2 regions of the Shewanella sp. S1-49-MNA-CIBAN-0167 genome follow, and region 1 is predicted to be linked to the other one. Evidence: predicted binding sites of a transcription regulator. Region 1 holds the regulator's gene; the other holds the start of a gene.
The links. The regulator sigma-54, encoded in region 1, starts transcription at its own class of promoters, with help from an activator protein. The targets are predictions, from matches to a motif close to GTTGGCACGNNNNTNGNNT.
Positions count from the first base shown of each region.

Region 1 (8,279 bases):
TCAGGTTCTAGTGCAATCGCCCTAGCCAATGCTGCTCGACGCTGCATACCACCGGATAATTCGTTAGGCATCATATACGCTGCACCACGAAGACCTACCGCTTGCAGCTTCATCAATACAATGGAGCGGATAATATCTTCTGGTAATCCAGAATGTTCTCTCAATGCAAATGCCACGTTATCGAATACATTAAGGTCGGTAAATAATGCACCGCTTTGAAACAGCATACTCATCCGCTTGCGCAATTCAAAAAGTTCCTTGCGCTTAAGCTTATGTAAATCGTGACCGTCGAACAAGACTTGTCCGGTATTAGGGGTTAACTGTCCCCCAATCAATTTTAACAAGGTGGTTTTACCAATACCACTAGGTCCCATAATTGCCGTTACTTTGCCTTTGGGGATCGATAAAGAAATATCGTTAAAAATCACGCGCGAACCATGGCTAAAGGCCATATGGTTGACTTCGACCAAAGGATTATTATTTGATTTACTCATATCAGACATTGGCGTTGAGGAGATAACTGCCTTCCTTGCATTAAGTTAAGGTGTAAATTGTACTGTAATTGTCGATTAAGCGACAACTATATCCATATCACCACACATCATTTCGAGTACAATTACTGTGCAATGCTTTCAATTTGACTTTCAATTTGATAAAAATCCAGCGAAAATGCTCGTTAATTAATGATCACTATCGGAATCACATGCTAGTTAATATTCTAATGTTAGTTGCTGGCCTTGCTGTTTTAGTTTGGAGTGCGGATAGATTTGTTTACGGAGCGGCGGCATTTGCGCGAAATTTAGGCTTGCCTCCCATGTTAATTGGATTGACCATTGTTGCGATGGGTAGCTCTGCACCTGAAATGTTTGTTGCAGCTACGGCCTCAATGGATGGCATGCGTGATACCGCCGTGGGTAACGTACTGGGCTCAAACATTGCTAACATCACCTTAATATTAGGATTAACCGCCTTACTTGGCGCCATTAGCGTAGCCTCAAAGACCTTAAAACGCGAAATACCTATTATGCTAGCCGCCACGGTATTTGCTGGCTATACCCTGCATGATAATGTGCTAACACGAGCAGAAGGTATCATGCTCATCGTGGTACTTTTCGTGTTAATGGGATATTTCATTTGGCAAGCGACTCATGATAGAACAACCGACAGCTTAGATACTGAACTTGGATCTGATATCCCTAAAAATGTCTCAACCTTTCATGCTATCATTTGGCTAATCGTCGGTATTATATTCCTCCCGCTATCAGCGAGTTGGATGGTAGATGGTGCTGTGGGTATTGCAAAGTTTTATGGCTTGTCAGATCTTGTCATTGGATTAACCATTATTGCAGTGGGAACAAGCCTACCAGAATTAGCAGCCTGTATTGCTGGCGTATTAAAAAAAGAACACGATCTCGCTATTGGTAATATCGTTGGATCGAATTTATTTAACATTCTTGCCGTACTGGCACTACCAGGGTTAATTGCCCCTGGCGAAATAGATGCCTCTGCCAGTGGAAGAGACTTCTATATGGTATTGGGCACCAGTACTGCATTAGCCGTTTTAGTATTATCCAGTGGCACCAAGCAACAACTGACTCGTTGGCATGGCGCACTATTATTAATCACCTTTATTGCGTACCAAATTATTGTATTTCAATCCCATTAGATTGGAGCATTAAAGGTAAAGTCTTAAGCTAAAAGAGAGAGCCGTATGGTAAATCAAACTCAATTTCGTCAATGGGGCCGTAAAGTCATTGATATTGAAAAAGCTGCTTTAGATAATTTATATCAATATGTGGACTCAGTTGAGTTTGGCCAAGCATGTGAACTCATTATGCAGTGCAAAGGCAAAGTGATTGTCATGGGAATGGGCAAATCGGGTCATATCGGTAATAAAATATCCGCGACGTTTGCCAGTACCGGCACGCCGGCATTTTTTGTTCATCCTGGTGAGGCCAGTCATGGTGATTTAGGCGCATTGGCTAAGAACGATATTGTACTGGCGATTTCCAATTCAGGTGAATCGAGCGAAATACTCACGTTAATGCCTGTGATTCAACGTATGGGCGTGCCTGTTATTGCCGTAACAGGTAAACCAGACTCTAACATGGCGCGTTTATCTAAAATTCATTTATGCATTGAAGTACAAGAAGAAGCATGCCCGTTAGGATTAGCGCCGACGTCTAGCACCACTGCTACGCTAGCAATGGGTGATGCATTAGCCATTGCATTGTTGCAAGCAAAAGGGTTTACCCGTGATGACTTTGCCTTATCACATCCTGGTGGCTCATTGGGGCGAAAATTATTACTAAAAGTAGACGATGTCATGCATAAAGGCGATGATTTGCCTATCGTCAGTGATGCTATTTGTATTACTGAAGCGCTTTATGAAATATCTAAAAAAGGCCTTGGCATGACGGCGGTAGTCAACCATGAAGCCAAACTAGTGGGTATTTTTACTGATGGTGATTTACGCCGGGTCATCGATGCCGAAGTGAACCTTCGTACCACTTCGATAGCCCTGGTGATGACCAAAAACTGTGTGACCTGCCCCACGGGTATTTTAGCTGCACAAGCGCTACAAATCATGGATGAAAAAAACATCAACGGACTGGTTGTCGTCAATGAAAAACACCAACCGATCGGGGCATTAAACATGCTCGATATGGTTAAAGCTGGAGTCATTTAATCATGTCAGAATCAACCTCGTGTCACCAAGGATTTTACGGCCCTATCAGTAATGATATTTGGCAGCGAGCTCAGAAAATTAAACTGTTAATCTGTGATGTCGATGGGGTCTTTTCAGATGGACGTATTTATCTCAGTAATGCTGGCGAAGAACTCAAAGCCTTTCATACTCGCGATGGCTACGGTATACGCTCAGTTCTCACTAGCGATATTCATGTTGCCGTCATTACAGGTCGTCAATCAAAAATTGTCGAAACCCGAATGACCGGATTAGGAATCAAACATATTTATCAAGGCATTGATAATAAATTTGAACCTTTTGAGCAACTTATGTCGCTGTATAATGTAAGCGCCGAACAAGTAGCCTACATTGGCGATGACATGGTTGATCTGCCCGTAATGAAAGCCGTAGGTCTCTCCGTGTGTGTCGGCGATGGTCATCCGTTTGTAAAACGACATTGTCACATGACAACGACCTTAAACGGCGGACATGGAGCTTTGCGAGAACTGACTGACTTATTACTCTTAAGCCAAGATAAATTTGCCAGTGCTCATGGAATGAGTATATGAATCGGATCACCCTAAGTATTGTGGCTTTTTTTGGTCTTGCTTTTATGTTGTACTGGCAAGCACAAATAAAACGCAGTGAAATGGACTCGGTGAAAGTACCTGGTATTGAGCGCCCTGACTTTATTGCAGATAACCTACGCACCACGGAATTCAATCAACAAGGTTTTGTCGAAAGTCGAGTCAGCGCCGAGCACATGGAGCATTATGCTTCAAGTGACATCACTCACTTTACCAAACCGATATACCTCATTTACCCTGAAAATGGTAAAGCACAATGGCAATTAAGTGCAGATCGAGGACAATTGAATAAAAACACCAGCAAAGTCATATTAGAAAACAATGTTATTATTGATGCCATTGATATAGAAGAACCCCTGCAGTCATTGAGTACCCAAGCGGTGACGGTAGACTTAACCACTATGATAGGCACCTCACAAGAGATGGTGTATATCAAAGGCAAAGGGTTTATTATTAAAGGCTTAGGCCTACATGCTGACTTGAATTCGCAACAATTATCGCTACTGAGCCAGGTAGAAGGAACATATGAGCCACATTAATCGTCTCCACACTCGCGCCAATGTTATGTTATTGAGCAGCATACTTTGCCTGTTGAGTTTGCCTGCTATGGCGAAACAAGGTGATCTGAAACAAGAATTAAAAATTGTTGCGGTTAGCCAATTTGCTGACATAAAAAATAACCAAATCATTTTTAATGGTCCGGTTAAGATTGTCCAAGGCAGTATTAATATCAATGCTGATGAATTACGGGCGTTTACCCCCGAAAACAGCACCAGTAAGAAACTTATCGCCACTGGCAAACCCGCGACGTTTTCACAAGAATTAGATGACGGTCAAATTGGTACTGCCAGTGCCGACGAAATATCCTATGACCTTGCGACTACCACGCTAACATTGACAGGTAATGCCAAACTTAATCAATCGGGTAGCCAAGTGACCGGTAATCGAATTAAGTACAACATCAATGCGCAAGAGCTTATTGCTGAAAGTTCGGGCACAGGGCAAGATCGGGTTATCACCATTATTCAACCTGAGAATTTCCAAGACGAGTCTGCGCCAAAGCAAAAACTCCCTGAAATCCCAGTTAAAAAGCAGATCAAACCATGACCCAAATAACCTTAACCGCTGAAAATCTGGCTAAAAGCTATAAAGATCGTCAAGTTGTTAAAGATGTCAGTTTAACGGTTAAAACAGGCCAAATTGTTGGGCTTTTAGGCCCCAATGGTGCAGGTAAAACAACCACCTTTTATATGGTTGTCGGCCTAGTGAAAAGTGATAAGGGTCGAATTTTAATTGATGATGACGATCTCACTGACGATCCAATGCATCTGCGAGCTCGCAAAGGCATTGGTTACTTACCACAAGAAGCCAGTATTTTCCGTAAACTCACAGTGTATGACAACATTATGGCCGTGTTGCAAACCCGCAAAGAACTCAGTACAAACCAACGTATTGAACAGCTTGAGCATCTATTAGAAGAGTTCCATATTACCCATATTCGAGACAGCCTAGGCATGTCGTTATCGGGTGGTGAACGTCGTCGTGTTGAAATTGCGCGCGCTTTAGCCGCCAATCCAAAATTTATTCTACTCGATGAGCCCTTTGCTGGTGTTGATCCGATTTCTGTCATCGACATAAAAAAAATCATTCAACAACTTAAAAGCCGAGGTCTAGGAGTATTAATTACCGACCATAACGTACGTGAAACGTTAGATGTCTGTGAGCGAGCTTATATCGTCAGCCAAGGTAATTTAATTGCCGAAGGCACACCTGATGAGGTATTGAGCAATCAACAAGTTCGGGCGGTGTACTTAGGTGAACAATTCAAGCTATAGTTACTTTACGGGCCTTTAGTCTATCTAACTCATTTGATTGAACGATATCTAAACAGCGTTAAACATCATTGATGTACGTGACAATCCATTACAGTTTTATAAATTGTCACTTTTATGGAAATCATCTAGGGATAAGCGGTAAATGAAAGCGTCACTCCAACTTAAAATGGGTCAACACTTAACCATGACCCCACAATTGCAGCAAGCCATTCGCTTACTGCAATTATCGTCATTGGAGCTACAGCAAGAAATCCAACAAGCATTGGATTCAAATCCATTACTTGAAATAGAAGATGAGTTTTCTGAAGCAAAAGACCCCGTAAAAGAAAATCGCGACCAAGCTGATACAGACTTCAGTGACAACAGCATTGTCAATATTGAAAAAGACACCTCAACAGTCGACACAGCAGAATCTATGACCAAAGAAACCATGGATGATTTAGCCATGGATACTACATGGGATGAAGTGTACACCGCCTCGCCGATGTCAGGTTCAGGTAGTGCTAGCATGCGCGATGATGACATGCCGTTTCAAGGTGAAACCACCGAAGGTCTGTATGAACATTTAGAATGGCAGAAAAATCTCACTCCATTTTCAGAGACCGATCTTGCCATTGCCACAGCGATCATCGACGCCGTGGATGAACGCGGTTATTTAACCCAAAGTACCGACGATATTCTCGAAGCCATGGGTGACGAAAATGTTGAGTTAGATGAAGTTGAAGCTGTATTAAAACGAATTCAACACTTTGATCCCGTTGGTGTTGCTGCACGTGATTTAAGTGAATGTTTATTGATCCAATTAGCGCAATTCTCTAACACCACACCCCATATCGATAATGCCCGTTTGCTAATCAAAGACTATTTAACCTTAATTGCTGGGCGTGATTTTAGATTATTGATGCGCAAAACTAAGCTAAAAGAAAATGAGTTACGTGACGCCATCACCCTAATCCAATCACTCAATCCTCGTCCAGGCTTATTGATCACCGCCACCGATGACGAATTCGTTATTCCCGATGTCACGGTACTAAAGAAAAATGGCCGTTGGGTTGTAGAGTTAAACCCAGACAATATGCCCAAAATTGGCGTTAATCAGCAATACGCCGCCATGGCTAGAAGCAGTAAAAATCAGTCTGACAGTCAATTTATTCGAGGCCATTTGCAAGAGGCTAAATGGTTTATTAAAAGTATCGAAAGCCGCAATGATACTCTACTCAAAGTGGCAAATTGCATTGTGCAATTTCAGCAAGGCTTCTTTGAATACGGTGAAGAAGCCATGAAACCTATGGTGCTAAATGATATTGCTGAAGCAGTAGAAATGCATGAATCGACAATTTCACGAGTCACCACACAAAAATATATGCACACCCCACGTGGACTATTTGAACTAAAGTACTTCTTCTCTAGCCATGTCAGCACTGACGATGGCGGGGAATGCTCATCAACAGCAATTCGTGCTTTTATCAAAAAGCTGGTTGCCGCAGAAAACCAGAAAAAACCATTGAGTGACAGTAAAATGGCTCAACTTCTGGCAGAACAAGGCATAAACGTTGCTCGTCGTACGATTGCAAAATACCGAGAAGCAATGCTAATCCCGCCCTCAAACCAACGTAAGAGTTTATAACCTACAAGGTTGTGGAGGATTTTCTATGGATATAAATCTGACTGGACGTCATGTCGAAATAACTGAATCTTTACGTGAGTATGTTAATGGTAAATTTTCAAAGCTTGAACGACACTTCGATCAGATCCATAATGTACACGTTGTACTCCATGTAGACAAATTACAACAAAAAGCAGAAGCCAAAATCCACGTTAATGGCGCAGAGATTTTTGCTATGTCAGAAAATACTGATATGTATGCTGCAATAGACGCCCTGATCGATAAACTCGACCGTCAGGTAATTAAACACAAAGAGAAGTATACAAAACACTAACGATGGAACTTTGTACCATTCTGCAGCCGGAATGCACTACCTGTGCCACACCGGGCAGTAAGAAAAAAGTACTGGAACTCATCAGCAATTTAGTCGCTGCCCAGTATCCAACCCTGTCTTCGCAAGAGGTTTTTGAAAGCCTATTAGCGAGAGAAAAAATGGGTAGCACAGGTATAGGAAATGGCATTGCGATACCTCATGGTCGATTAACGACCATCGATCACCCCATCGCGATATTTGTTAAATGTGAAGAAGCCATTGCCTTTGATGCAATTGATAAGCAGCCCGTGGATATTTTATTTGCTTTGTTAGTACCTGCAGACCAGTGCCAACAACATTTAGGCACGTTATCGAGTATGGCTAAAAAGCTCAGCGATAAGCAAATATTGAAACAGCTTCGCAAAAGCCACAACGCAACAGAACTTTATCGGGTTATAACTGCATGAAACTTGTCATAGTATCGGGACGTTCAGGTTCAGGGAAATCCGTTGCCTTAAGAGTATTAGAAGACCTAGGATATTATTGTGTCGATAATTTGCCTCTACCCCTCATTGGCACATTACTCGCTCAGCTCAAGGGCAGTAATGATTTAGTTGCGATTAGTGTTGATGTCCGCAACATTGCTGAACAAGGCAAAGTGCTTCAAGACCAATTAGCCCTACTTGAACATGACACTGAAATTATCAGCTTCTTTCTAAATTCCAATGATAAAGTGTTACTTAAACGCTACAGCGAAACACGCCGATTGCACCCGTTATCTAAAAATCATATTTCACTGCAAGAAGCGATCAAATTAGAAGGCCGTTTACTTGAGCCTACCGCAAAAATTGTTGACCATTACATTGACACTTCGGCGCTAAATATCTACGAGTTAAGCGACCAAGTTAGGCAAATACTACTAGGCAGTGTCGATAAAGAATTGGTCATTAACTTTGAGTCTTTTGGCTTTAAGCACGGCATGCCGACTGAAGCGGATTTTATGTTTGATGTACGCTTTTTGCCCAATCCACACTGGGAAATAGAATTGCGCCCATTGACAGGATTAGACGAACCCGTACAAGAATTTTTAGGGCGTCAGCCATTGGTCAACAAGTTCATTTGGCAAATTGAAAACCTATTTGAAACCTGGATGCCACACCTAGAACGTAACAATCGCAGTTACCTGACTATCGCGATTGGTTGTACGGGTGGCCAGCATCGTTCGGTATATATTGCAGACCAATTAGCA
Region 1 is NZ_JBEOPO010000007.1:42,494-50,772, forward strand. It holds gene AAEZ00_RS04690 (ATP-binding cassette domain-containing protein) at 1-503, opposite strand, end outside; gene AAEZ00_RS04695 (calcium/sodium antiporter) at 704-1,666, shown strand; gene AAEZ00_RS04700 (KpsF/GutQ family sugar-phosphate isomerase) at 1,712-2,689, shown strand; gene kdsC (3-deoxy-manno-octulosonate-8-phosphatase KdsC) at 2,692-3,258, shown strand; gene lptC (LPS export ABC transporter periplasmic protein LptC) at 3,255-3,815, shown strand; gene lptA (lipopolysaccharide transport periplasmic protein LptA) at 3,802-4,383, shown strand; gene lptB (LPS export ABC transporter ATP-binding protein) at 4,380-5,111, shown strand; gene AAEZ00_RS04725 (RNA polymerase factor sigma-54) at 5,254-6,738, shown strand; gene hpf (ribosome hibernation promoting factor) at 6,764-7,051, shown strand; gene ptsN (PTS IIA-like nitrogen regulatory protein PtsN) at 7,054-7,497, shown strand; gene rapZ (RNase adapter RapZ) at 7,494-8,279, shown strand, end outside.

Region 2 (8,279 bases), on a different contig from region 1:
ACACGATAAGGCGTTTTATTGATCTGCCAAGGCAGTGATTTACGACCATGTAGGTCGTACCAAGCGATGATACGCTCAGAAAATGGAGTCAGATTTTTCATGGGCGCAGTGTAGCCATAGGCATTTTATTACACAAGTAGCCAGGCTATTTTAAATCACTCGTTTACACCAAATTAGCGTAAACATGTGCAATCAGTTTAGGTATAATGGCCCACTGACTTTAAAAATGATCTGTTACAGATAACAATTGCGTAATGTGCAGCTAAAAAGTGGCTACCATGGCATTTAGCCACTAACCCATTTAATCACTCGCTATAACAGCACAAGAAGTACGCAGACAATGAGGCAAAGATGAGCGACGTTACCACAGCTGAATTTAACGAAGACGGTAAATACATTCGTAAAATCAGAAGTTTTGTTTTACGTGAAGGCCGTTTAACCAAAGGCCAATCTCAAGCAATTGAAGCACATTGGCCAGCAATGGGACTTGATTACACTCCACAACCGTTGGATTTAAACCAAGTGTTTGGTCGCGATGCTGATACCGTTCTAGAAATAGGTTTTGGTATGGGTGCATCATTAGTGCAAATGGCAAAAGCAGCCCCAGAACAAAATTTTATTGGCATAGAAGTCCATAAGCCTGGCATTGGTACGTGTCTTTCTGAGGCCGGTGCTGCTGAAGTTACTAACTTACGTGTATATCACCATGATGCAATGGAAGTGCTAGAGCACAGTATTCTTGATGGTTCACTTGCGCGGGTACAATTGTTTTTCCCCGATCCATGGCATAAAAAACGTCATAACAAGCGTCGGATTGTACAAGCTGAGTTTGTACAGCTAGTCCGTCGTAAGCTTAAAATTGGTGGTGTGTTTCACATGGCAACCGATTGGGAAAATTACAGCGAGCATATGTTAGACATAATGAATGCTGCTGAAGGTTATAATAATCAATCAACAACTGGTACAGTTGTCGAACGTCCAGACCACCGTCCGCTTACAAAGTTTGAAGCAAGAGGCCACAGACTTGGTCACGGCGTATGGGATATCATGTTTGAGCGTATCGCTTAATCACTACTACACTTTTTAGCAATCGGAGAATACACCATGGCGCAAAATCGCAGTCGACGTTTACGTAAAAAATTACGAGTTGATGAATTTCAAGAATTAGGTTTCGAAATGAACTGGACATTTAATGAGTCAGTTTCTGAACAAGATATCGATAGTTTGGTTGATCAGTTTATTGCTCAAGTGATTGAACCACGTCAATTAGGTTTCCACGGTGGTGGACACAAGCAATGGGAAGGCATTATGGCTACCCAAACTATCGGTAAATGTACTGATGAAGATATTGCAGCAGTCAATGCATTCTGGAAAGACAAGCCAGTTTCTGACCTTGAAGTCAGTGATTTATATGATATTTGGTGGGGTTAAGCTAAATTGCCAGAGCAATTATTACTTCAAGACGCTGTCGATAAAGTAAGATCGCTATTGGGTAAAGGTAAGGTGGCAGGATATATTCCTGCTCTTGCCTGCGTTGACCCCAACAAAATAGGTATTGCAGTTACCACCATTGACGGTCAAACAATTGGTGCGGGTGATTATCTCGAACCTTTTTCCATTCAAAGTATTTCTAAAGTCTTTAGCCTGACTCAGGCACTTAATTTATATACAGAAGAAGAAATCTGGAGTCGAGTGGGTAAAGAACCTTCTGGGCATTCATTTAACTCGCTTGTACAGGTTGAATTAGAGCGTGGCAAACCACGGAATCCATTTATTAATGCTGGCGCGTTAGTCATTGCGGACTTGTTGCAAGCACGCTTGGGTGCACCTAAACATCATATGCTTGAGGTGGTGCGTCAGTTGAGCCAAAATACCACATTAGCCTTCGACAAAGTGGTAGCAGATTCTGAGTATCAATTTAGTGCACGTAATGCTTCTATTGCCTATTTAATGAAGTCATTTGGTAATTTCAATGGCGACGTGAATACCGTACTTAAAAGCTATTTTCATTATTGTGCGTTAAGGATGAATTGTGCAGATTTGTCCCGGGCGATGTTTTATTTGGCCAATCGTGGTAAGACACTCGATGGCGATAGCTTAGTCTCACCAGTGCAAACTCGGCAGCTTAATGCATTACTCGCAACGTCTGGATTATACGATGGCGCAGGCGAGTTTGCTTACCGAGTGGGTATGCCGGGTAAAAGTGGCGTAGGCGGCGGTATTATTGCGATTATTCCTGGTGACATGTCTATCTGTGTGTGGTCGCCTGAACTCGACAATAATGGCAATTCATTGGCAGGTACAGCCTTACTTGAGCATTTAAGCCAGCAGTTAGGTCGTTCAATTTTTTAATTCCACATCACTTTTTTTAATTTCACATCACTACTCGTAAAATAGACTACTTTTTGGTTTATTTTACGAAGAGGGTGGTGTTTTTTGTTCATTTAGTAGATGTTAAATTTTAAGTTTTATAAAAATCACATATAAATCAAGCAACTATACTTGTTGGCATGACTAGTGCTTTATTGTGCTATAACTAATTATATTGAATAGATTTTATCGATATTCGTTTAACAAAAGGATTTTTATCATGACCAAACAGAAGTTAATTTGTGGTTTAGCGTTAACCAGCATGTTATTCACTGCAGGGGCATTGACTCCAGCCATGGCAAAAATGTCAATTAATGATGAAAAGTGTAACGTGACATTAAACTATGACGTGACCGTTGAACCGAAAAGTTTACAGGTCAGTGATAATGGCAGCGAGAAATATCGCGTTCAACTGGGTCAATTGTATGTCGACGGTAAAGAAGTCGCATTAAATGACAAGCAACGGCTGTTATTAACTCAATATTCTGATGAGCTATCTCGCCAAGTTCCTGAAGTGATTGATTTAGTCACCGACGTTGTGTCGATGGCATCTCAGGCTGTCAATATGGCGCTAACACCAATATTTGGCGATGCCACAGGCGTTCAGATTGATAAGATGATGACAGGTATTCAACAACGCATTGATACTATGGCTTATCAACAAGGTGATAAATTTTATTTAGGCTCAACTGAATCTTCAATGGAACATGCCTTTAATGAAGAGTTTGAGCAAGAAATAGAGCAAATGGTAACGAACTCAATGGGCTCATTAATGATGACATTAGGTAGCCAGATCATGTCTTCTGAAGGTGGTTCGTTTGAAGAGAAAATGAATACTTTTTCACAAAAAATGGACAACGTCGGTAAAGACATCGAGCAACAACTTGAGTCGCAATCTCAAGGTCTGGAGCAACGCGCGACTGAGGTTTGTGATAATTTTGAAGGATTATTAGTGTTAGAAAGTCGAGTGCGTAAAGCCATCCCAGAACTTGCACCTTACACCTTAGCTACGCTAGGCGATATAAAAGAGTAACCTTGTTCAAGCTGTCTTCCCGGACACCTGACCTTCCCCTGTGCTTTTTTAAAGACACAGGGGCTTTTTTTTTCCGCCTATTTTAGCTATTTTGCCGCTATAGCTAGTGTTGCTTTGTTCTGATAAAAAAATTGTCAATTATAAATATACAGCCCGACAGGCTTTTTTTGTTATACTAATAAAAACTATAACAAAATTGCACTCTATTTTTGGATGTGGTTATATTTCGGAGTAGTCATTTGTTTGTGTTGATTTACAGTATTGGTTTGTTTCGGTGCTCATTGAGCATCAACACTATTAATAACTGAATGTTGATATTGTGCTTAGCAAGGTTTAGTTACCAGCAATGGCAAACAGACATCTGAAATTTTTATTAATGTCGTAACCAGCTTAAGGCGACTTTCATGTTAGAACTGTTAGAACCTATCGCAATTTTTACTCATGTTGCACGTGCAGGAAGTTTTAGTGCTGCAGCCAGACGTCTTGGCATTTCTAAATCTAAAGTGAGCACTCAAGTTGCAGATCTTGAACATAAACTTGGCGTTCAACTTATTCAGCGTACAACACGCAGTTTAAGTCTTACCGAAGCCGGCAATCTATTGTATCTTCAAGGCGAAGAACTACTTCGAGATGCAGAACAGGCAGTATCAAGTGTTCACAACTTAAATGATGCCACTCGTGGTGTATTGAAAGTCGGGATTTCGCAATCATTTGGTACTATGCATATTATTCCTGCTTTACCAGAATTTATGGCGAGACACCCAGATCTTGAACTACAAATCAGCTTGCTTGACCACAAAGTTGACGTTGTCAGCGAAGGTTTAGATCTGTTGTTAACCATGTCTGAGCAATTACCGCTGGGTATGGTGGCAAGGCCGTTAATGAAATGTCAGTTTTTGTTAGTCGCATCACCAGGCTATGTTGCCCAGCACGGAAACATTAGCCGGCCTGAACAATTGGTTGAACACAATTGCTTGGTGTATCAAGGCGAGTGGCATGAGCACAGTATGTGGCAATTTAAAAAGGGCGATGATTATTGCGAAATTGGCGTATCAGGCAATTTCCGTGTTGATAATGCGCCGGCATTAAAATCGGCCGCAGAGAGTGGTTTAGGTATTGTTTACTTAGCCAGTTATTTGCTGGAAGATGAAATTGCTGAAGGAACATTGGTTCCTTTGTTACCTGATTGGCAGTTGACCCATAATCTTCCATTACAAGCGGTGTATCCGCGTCGTAAACACCTGGCTCCAAAGGTGAGTGCGTTTATTGATTTTATTAAAACGCACATTAGTAGCCCACCTTATTGGGACGCTAAGTTTGAAAATTTGTACAAACAGCGTAAATAGCCTCAACTCTGGATAATAAACGGTTATCAAACAGCCCTGTGTTGTGCTAGCTGCATTGTATCGACTTACATAGGCTGGCATGGCACATAGTTATTGAGGCAGCGCTTAACGCGGCCCTTAACATAGCGATTAATGCGTCAATCCGCCTTGTTAGCAAAACACATGGCAAGTTTGATACTGCAAACTTAAAATACATCCGTTGATAACTATATATTCCCACGCCTGTTTAGAGTCGATGCTAGGTAAAAGCGGAAACACTGTTTCCTTTTTAAAACAAAGCCAAAAATTATCTTGCAGTTTAATATTAAAGTCATATTTATCAGTTTATTAAGCTTTTAATTTATTAGTTATTCATTAGGTGGCTAATCAAGGGGGCAGCGAAATACCAGAGTTAAGTTGTTGAAGTCTGTTCTGATATCAATACAATAGTTATTAGTTGATTCGAAATGATTTGAAGCATGCGTTTTCTGAGAAATGACCCCTTTTTAGTTAAGCGTACAAATCGGCAAGGTAGCAAATTTTGAATCAGTACTGGCAGTGGTTTTGAACTAATATAATGCCAGTCTTGAAACCATCATCCTAGTTTATTTGGTTACCCCAGACGTTGAGCTGGGGTTATTTTTTTGTGGCATTATGAAAGTAAAACCATAACCATAACCATAATCATAATCCAAGCTTGGTGCTTTACTTTATCCAGTACCAATAACCAACGCTAAATTACTGCGACTGAACCTGTTTAATCCACTTATTTACCTGCTCTGCAAGAATGTCTAATGGCAATGGCCCATTTTTCAAGATTGAGGTGTGAAATTCACGAAGATCAAACTTGGTGCCTAATTCTTTTTTGGCATGTTCACGTAGCTGAAGTATGTTAATCATTCCCACTTTATACGCGGTTGCTTGTGATGGCATAACAATATGGCGCTCGACCATTTTAATGGCATCAGATTGCGCATTTGGTGTGTTATCGACGTAATAGGCAATAGCTTGCTCACGAGTCCACTTTTTAGCGTGTATTCCAGTGTCAACGACTAAACGACATGCGCGCCACAGTTCCATTGATAGACGGCCAAAGTCTGAATAAGGATCTGCATATAAGCCCATTTCTTTAGGAAAATATTCAGAGTAAAGTCCCCAGCCTTCAGTATAAGCAGTGTAACTGCCAAATTTACGGAATTTTGGAATGCCTTGCAGTTCTTGTGCAATAGCAATTTGCATGTGATGACCAGGGATCCCTTCATGGTAGGCCAGAGCCTCCATTTGATATTTTGGCATCGCTTCCATTTTATATAAATTAGCGTAATAGGTGCCTGGACGAGATCCGTCTGGTGCTGGTTGATCGTAAAATGCTTTACCTGCCGACTTCTCTCTAAAAGCCTCCACCTTTCGTACCACTAAAGCGGCTTTAGGCTTAATGGTAAATACTTCATCTAAACGAGACTCCATAGTATCGATCAGAGACTTGGCTTGGGTGAGATATGCTGTTTTACCTTCATGAGTGTCAGGGTAATAAAACTGTTGGTCATCGCGCATGAAAACAAAAAACGCTGCTAAGTTGCCGTCAAAATGCACCTTTTTCATAATGACACGCATTTCATCATGAATACGCTTAACCTCGTTTAAGCCGAGCTCATGTATGGTGTCTGCTGTCATGTCAGTGGTGGTGGTGCGGGCGAGGGCATTATTGTAAAACGCTTCCCCGTCAGGCAGTTTCCAAACACCATCTTGTGTATCAGCAAGCGCTTCAAGTGACTTTGTATAGTTGATTAATTGCTCATAAGCAGGCTTTACCTTAGTAAGCAGAGCCTGTTTTACTTCGGTTAATAAGGCTTGTTTGTTGCCATCGGTTATATCGAGTTTATTTATCTTACGGTTCGCGTCAGCCCATAACGCGCTGTCTTTTCCCGTATTGGCAAATGGGGCACCAGTAATAATATTTTTGCTATCAGAAATCACATATGAAAATACAAATTTCGGCGCGATAATATACTTTTCGGCACGAATTTCTAATGAGGTTTGTAATTGTGATAACAGTGTCGGTATGGCGTTTAAACGACTGATATACGCTTTTGCATCACTTTCATCTGTTATTTGATGTTGATTAATAAGCAAAGAGGCCACCATTGAGTGAACACCGTTCATTTGGTTAATCGGATAGGTGTGATAACGCCATTTATCATCGCTAATACTGTGTTCTAAACTGGCTTTTAATAGTTCAAAACTGAGTGCGGCCTGTTCATCGAGCTTAGTCGCATCAAGGCGGGTTAATCTTGTCAGTTGCTGCTTACTGCGGGCTAAATTTGCATCGGCAGCGGCTTCTGATAAATCATTCCACTTGCCATAATCTTGTTTGATCCCAAGGTAAGTTTGGTTAACTGGACTTGCCATAACATTTTCCATAAAAATGGCTTCAAACAATGCATTGGCTTTTGCTGATTCGGTTTGCTGGTTTGTGGTTACTGTACTTTCTTGTGAGCTTAATTGCGTCATGTTATGCAGCTGTGCAATAGCTGATGTAGCGAATAAACTTGATAACGCAACAGCAATCAGAGTTGTTTTTGTTTTAATAGACATTGATATTATCCCAAAGTTATAAGGGCACATCCTAATCAAGCTTTAGCTAAAGATGTAAATATAAATGTTAGAAAATGTGTATGTAAGGCAGAGGTAATGGCGCGGTTATGTCGCTATTTTGGGTTTGCGACTCGCAGCATCTGGGTATAACAGTAAGCTGCGAGCCATATTTTTCTATTAAATCCAGTAATTAAATCTAGTGATTAAATCTAGTGATTAGATAAATTGGGATAGCAAATCATTGACAAACATGTGGCCTTTTTGCGTTAAGTGCCAATGTGTTGTGGTCTCGGTCAATAATCCGCGTTCAATTGATTTTTGCATCCCTTGCTTGACCACATCTGCCGATTGCCCTGTTCGCTGCTCAAATTCAGTTTTAGGGATTGGCGTCATCAATCTAAGACGATTCATTAAATACTCTAATGGGCGATCGTCTTCAATCACCTCTGTAGTTTCAAAGGTATATTTATCTGCTGCGAGGTAGCCTTTGGGGTGCTTTATTTTAACGGTACGGACAATCCGATTTGAGTCGGGCAGGGTGATTTTGCCGTGGGCCCCGCAACCGATGCCAAGGTAATCGCCAAATTGCCAATAGTTAAGATTATGGCGACATTGGAATCCAGGTTTTGCATAGGCTGATATTTCGTATTGCTCATAACCTAATGCCGCTAAGCGTTGCTGACCTTGCTCGTAAATTTGCCACAGGTTCTCATCGTCTGGTAATTGTGGCGGTTTTGAATGAAACAAGGTGTTGGGTTCAATGGTGAGTTGATACCAAGACAGATGCGGTGGGGCTAAGGCTGTTGCCGTGTCGATATCATGCATGGCTTCATCAAAGCTTTGATTCGGTAAACCATGCATTAAATCGAGATTGAAACTTAAATAATCAGCTTGCTTGGCTTTTTCAGCCGCCACTTTCGCTTCATCTTCGTTGTGGATCCGTCCGAGTAAATTAA
Region 2 is NZ_JBEOPO010000009.1:102,147-110,425, forward strand. It holds gene mutY (A/G-specific adenine glycosylase) at 1-101, opposite strand, end outside; gene trmB (tRNA (guanosine(46)-N7)-methyltransferase TrmB) at 352-1,068, shown strand; gene AAEZ00_RS06150 (YggL family protein) at 1,105-1,431, shown strand; gene glsB (glutaminase B) at 1,438-2,352, shown strand; gene AAEZ00_RS06160 (YggN family protein) at 2,591-3,403, shown strand; gene AAEZ00_RS06165 (LysR family transcriptional regulator) at 3,808-4,749, shown strand; gene AAEZ00_RS06170 (DUF885 domain-containing protein) at 5,467-7,323, opposite strand; gene hemW (radical SAM family heme chaperone HemW) at 7,540-8,279, opposite strand, start outside.
Region 2: the regulator sigma-54 is predicted to act here: its motif matches at 2,505-2,523, upstream of AAEZ00_RS06160 (YggN family protein).